DNA from 2 places in the Planococcus sp. MB-3u-03 genome. Region 1 is predicted to be linked to the other one. Evidence: predicted binding sites of a transcription regulator. Region 1 holds the regulator's gene; the other holds the start of a gene.
What was found. The regulator CtsR, encoded in region 1, represses protease genes until heat stress. The targets are predictions, from matches to a motif close to ATGGTCAATAAAGGTCAAACA.
Positions count from the first base shown of each region.

Region 2: clpP (ATP-dependent Clp endopeptidase proteolytic subunit ClpP) is a predicted target of CtsR. The motif match lies at 1,553-1,573, and genes of this name have one in related genera.

Region 1 covers NZ_CP025135.1:96,023-98,416, reverse strand. The annotation lists gene CW734_RS01665 (protein-arginine kinase McsB) at 1-529, opposite strand, end outside; gene CW734_RS01660 (UvrB/UvrC motif-containing protein) at 519-1,052, opposite strand; gene CW734_RS01655 (CtsR family transcriptional regulator) at 1,049-1,534, opposite strand; gene CW734_RS01650 (hypothetical protein) at 1,674-1,919, opposite strand; rRNA gene rrf (5S ribosomal RNA) at 2,032-2,144, opposite strand; rRNA gene CW734_RS01640 (23S ribosomal RNA) at 2,276-2,394, opposite strand, start outside.
Region 2 covers NZ_CP025135.1:1,154,083-1,156,476, forward strand. The annotation lists gene whiA (DNA-binding protein WhiA) at 1-488, shown strand, start outside; gene CW734_RS07005 (HPr family phosphocarrier protein) at 546-803, shown strand; gene clpP (ATP-dependent Clp endopeptidase proteolytic subunit ClpP) at 868-1,479, opposite strand; tRNA gene CW734_RS07015 (tRNA-Arg) at 1,646-1,717, shown strand; gene CW734_RS07020 (LemA family protein) at 1,875-2,394, shown strand, end outside.

The DNA of each region.
Region 1 (2,394 bases):
GCATTCCTGTGCCCGTATTTGTAGGACAACTGGTCAAGTAACCGAACTTCTCATGAAAAGCGTAAGAAAGATGCTCTTCCAAAAGCGAGTCCATTTTATTCGCTATGTCATATGCTTCCTGCAAATGAAAGCCTGATTGCAAACTTTGAATCCGCATATGATCTTCTTCATTGACCATCACGCTAAGCTCTTCTTCATCCGATAATAATACAGCACTGGAATGCTGGCTGTTCGCTAAATAAGGGCTAATTAAATGTTTTTCTACTAACACTTCACGTTGCAGGTCATTTAATTCTTCAATATTGATATGAGTAAACCCGTATCCAACTTCCTTTCCCTTATCCAGTAATACCGAAGAAACGGCTTTATCAACTTTCAACGCCTCATCCTCAGAAAATGCATATGGAAATTTAAACTCGTCTAAATTCCGTGCCAATCGGATTCTCGTACTCATAGCTATATCAACATGTTCACCGTTATTAGCCATCCAACTGCTCGCACGGGGTTGAAGGAAACGGTCAATCGCCAACGTCCCCACCTCCTTCAAGCTTTTCATTCAAGGCCTTTACTTGATCTCGTAGCCTTGCAGCTTCTTCAAAGTTCTCATCTTGTATCGCAGCCTGCATTTGCTTTCTCAGTTCTTCAATTTCTTTTTTAATTTTCAACGTCGTTCCATAAGAAGCAGGAATCTTCCCTGCATGTTCTGTATTTCCATTTTGCACTCGTTTTAAAATCTCATCTAGCTGAGGCGCGAAGGTACTATAGCACTCAGCACAGCCAAATTTACCAAGACTCAAGAACTTTTGAAAAGTAAATCCACAAGACGGGCAAGCTGGAACTTCTTTTCGTACAGGACTCACGGCGGCTTGCTGCTTCGGAAACCAATTAGCTAATAAGTTATGGATCGCCATCGGGTCTTGATCAAAAGAAAAACTGATATTATGGTTTTCTGCCGCACAAACGTGACAGAGGTGCCTTTCTGTTAAATGGTCCTGCTGGTTTTGCTTTACGATGACTGTAGCAGGCCGTTCTCCACATTGTTCACAAATCACTTGATCACTCCTTGCCCGTTTGACTCATATTGAATAGTAAATAACATCGCCACTAGAATCCGTGCCCGCACTTCATCTCGTACAGGAAGAGGCAGCCCGAGAGTAGAACGATCAATGGCACTCAAAATCAATTTAGCTTCACGCTTGGATATAACTTCTTCACTCAAGAGCCTCCATACAATATCTTCAGCCATGGTTTGTGAAGCACCCGTTTCCAGCCTATTAATAATTTGGGCAATTAAATCCGATTTTTTATGAAGGCGTACTTTCTTTATACGGATATACCCGCCTCCACCACGCTTACTTTCAACTACGTATCCACGATCTAATGTAAATCTAGTATTTATCACATAATTAATTTGGGATGGAACACATTGAAATTTTTCGGCAACCTCACTTCGTTTAATCTCAATATGGTCCTTACCGCTTATTTCGATAATCTCTTTTAAATAACCTTCAATTATATCTGAAATATTCCGCATCGCTTTCACCTCTTTAGCGTTTAAATGCGCTAATGATTGACTTTGACTATATTTGACTTAATTATACATAAGCGATTTACGGATATCAAATACTTAGTTTGGGACAGAAAAAGTCTCGGGTGAAATATCCCGAGACTCGTCATTCTTGGTCCATCATCCGTTTCATAAAATCTTTAGTATGACTAGATACCGAACGAGTTTTTTCTTCGACATACTTGGTTTTCCAACGTGTGCCCTCTTGCCAAACTTCTACTATATCCCCTTTATTTACATCATGAGTAAAATCTGCAATGGGGTAAGTATATTGTTCAGCAGAATCTTTTAATGAAACTAATAATGCTGTTCTTTTCTCGACCGTTTTCACTTTGTAATAACCAGCTTTCATAAGTTTTCACCTCAGTTCTTTTTTCCCTTTATACTATATTTTCAATCCTTTTTTTAATTTGAAATACAAAAAAGACCGCTACCGGAATGAACCGGTAACGGCCTTTCTACTTGCCCAGCGACGTCCTACTCTCACAGGGGAAACCCCAACTACCATCGGCGCAAAGAGCTTAACTTCCGTGTTCGGGATGGGAACGGGTGTGGCCTCTTTGCCATCATCACTGGACTATAAGGTTTTGAAAGACAAGTCTTATTATACCAACTCTGACGAGTTTTACAAGTCTTTTTGCCCGGAGGCAAAATTCTTGTTCTTTCAAAACTGGATAAATCGACATTGGAAACGCATGTTTCAGTTTGTTGGTTAAGTCCTCGATCGATTAGTATTCGTCAGCTGCACGTGTCGCCACGCTTCCACCCCGAACCTATCTACCTCATCGTCTTTGAGGGATCTTACTTGCTTGCGCAATGGGAAATCT
Region 2 (2,394 bases), 1.1 Mb from region 1:
ATAAAGACCACGCTGAAGCGCTGGTCATCCTGATGAACCATTTCCAATTGAACGCGAAAATGATCGAGCGAAAAAAAGGATTTGTGACCTATTTGAAGGAAGCAGAGAAAATTTCCGATTTCCTCAGCCTGACAGGCGCCCACTCGGCGCTATTGAAATTCGAGGATGTCCGAATTCTCCGCGATATGCGCAATAGCGTCAATCGCTTAGTCAATTGCGAAACGGCCAATTTGAATAAGACCATCGATGCGGCGCTGCGGCAAATCGAAAACATCCGCTTTATCGACCAAGTAATCGGAATCGACCAATTGCCGGACCGTCTGAAAGAGATAGCCCGCTTGCGTGTGGAGTACCAGGATGTCACACTGAAAGAACTGGGCGAGATGGTATCGACAGGAAAAGTGAGCAAATCAGGTGTCAACCACAGGCTACGGAAAATCGATGAGATTGCCGAGTCGTTGAGAAAAGGCGAAACGATCAGCCGGTAACAGGGCTGCTCTTTTCTATAGATTGCGTGAGAGTCAAGTTTTCGGAGGAGGATATGCATGGTAGAAAAACAAGTGGAAGTGCAATTGAAATCAGGATTACAAGCGAGGCAGGCAGCATTGTTTGTACAGGAAGCCAATCGTTATAGTTCGGATGTATACTTAGAAAAAGGCGACAAGAAAGTCAATGCCAAGAGCATTATGGGCATCATGAGCCTAGCCGTCAGCAAAGGCACGAACGTGACGATTTCGGCCGACGGCGCTGACGAAGAATCAGCCGTTGATGCGTTGGCGCAATTGATCGATAAAGAAGCTTAAAGCCAAGCGCTTTAAGCACCAAAAAAGAGCTGCCCCGCAAGCGGGACAGCTCTTTTTGTGTAACTTAATCTTCTTTTTCGTGGTTTTCCGGCAATTTGTTGCGCGTGATGATTTGGTCGACGAGACCATATTCGAGTGCACGCTCTGCAGTCATGAAGTTATCGCGGTCTGTATCGCGAGAAATCACTTCAAGCGGCTGGCCAGTGCGTTCAGATAGAATTTGGTTCAATTTCTCGCGCAAGAACAGGATGCGTTTTGCGGCGATTTCGATTTCAGTCGCTTGCCCTTGAGCTCCGCCAAGTGGCTGGTGGATCATGACTTCAGCGTTCGGCAATGCGTAGCGTTTGCCTTTTGTGCCGGCTGCGAGAAGGAAAGCACCCATGGATGCAGCCATGCCGATGCATACTGTTTGGACATCTGGCTTGATAAATTGCATAACATCGTAGATTGCCATACCGGCTGTGATGCTGCCGCCTGGGCTGTTGATGTAGATGGAAATATCTTTTTCCGGATCTTCCGCTTCAAGGAATAGCAATTGCGCAACGATGGAGTTGGCGACATTGTCATCGATTCCGCTGCCGAGCATGATAACGCGGTCTTTCAATAGGCGGGAATAGATATCGTAAGCGCGTTCGCCTCTGCTTGTCTGTTCGATTACTGTAGGGATTAAATTCATGGATAATTTCCTCCTTCGGGTAAATGTAAGTGCTGCTGAAACACTGTTCAGCCGTACATTCATCATACACATCATGGTCAATGAAGGTCAAATCTAACGAATTGAAAATAGGCGCTTGAAATAAGGGGAAAGCTTTTGTATAATAGAAAAGTCGCGAACAATATTTGCCCTCGTAGTGTAAAGGATAACACGTAAGATTCCGGTTCTTGAGATGGGGGTTCGATTCCCTCCGAGGGTGTAAAAATTGAAAAACCGCATAGCCTGCCAAAGGCTATGCGGTTTTTTTATTGAATCTTTTTAGCGGCTGAAACGTAGAATCCAACGTATGGTGTTTCAAGAAACAGGCAATCAGGGAAAACAAAAAATATTATTGTAAAAGAAAAGGAGACAGGAAAATGAAAAAATTACTTATTCCATTGCTGTTGGTGGTTGGGCTGATCGTCATTGCCGTTGCCGTATTCGGTTCAAGTTATAATAACTTCGTTCAATTGGAAGAGGACGTCAACCAATCGTATGCGCAACTCGAAAGCCAATTGCAGCGCAGGCTCGATCTGATCCCGAACTTGGTCGAGACGGTGAAAGGCTTTGCTGACCAGGAACAAGAGGTCATCGATAGCGTCACAGAAGCCCGTTCAAGCATGGCGAATGCCGGATCGGTTGAAGAACAGGCAGAAGCAGATGCCGAACTAAGCGGGGCGCTCAGCCGCTTGCTCGTTGTCGTCGAGAACTATCCGGAAATTCGTTCGAGCGAGAACTTCCAGCAATTATCCGATGAACTCGCCGGGACGGAAAATCGGATCGCGGTCGCCCGCCAGGACTATAATGGCTCAGTGACGGAATTCAACCGGGAAGTCCGCAGTTTCCCAGGCAATATGGTAGCGGGAATCTTCGGCTTTGACGAAAAGGAATATTTCG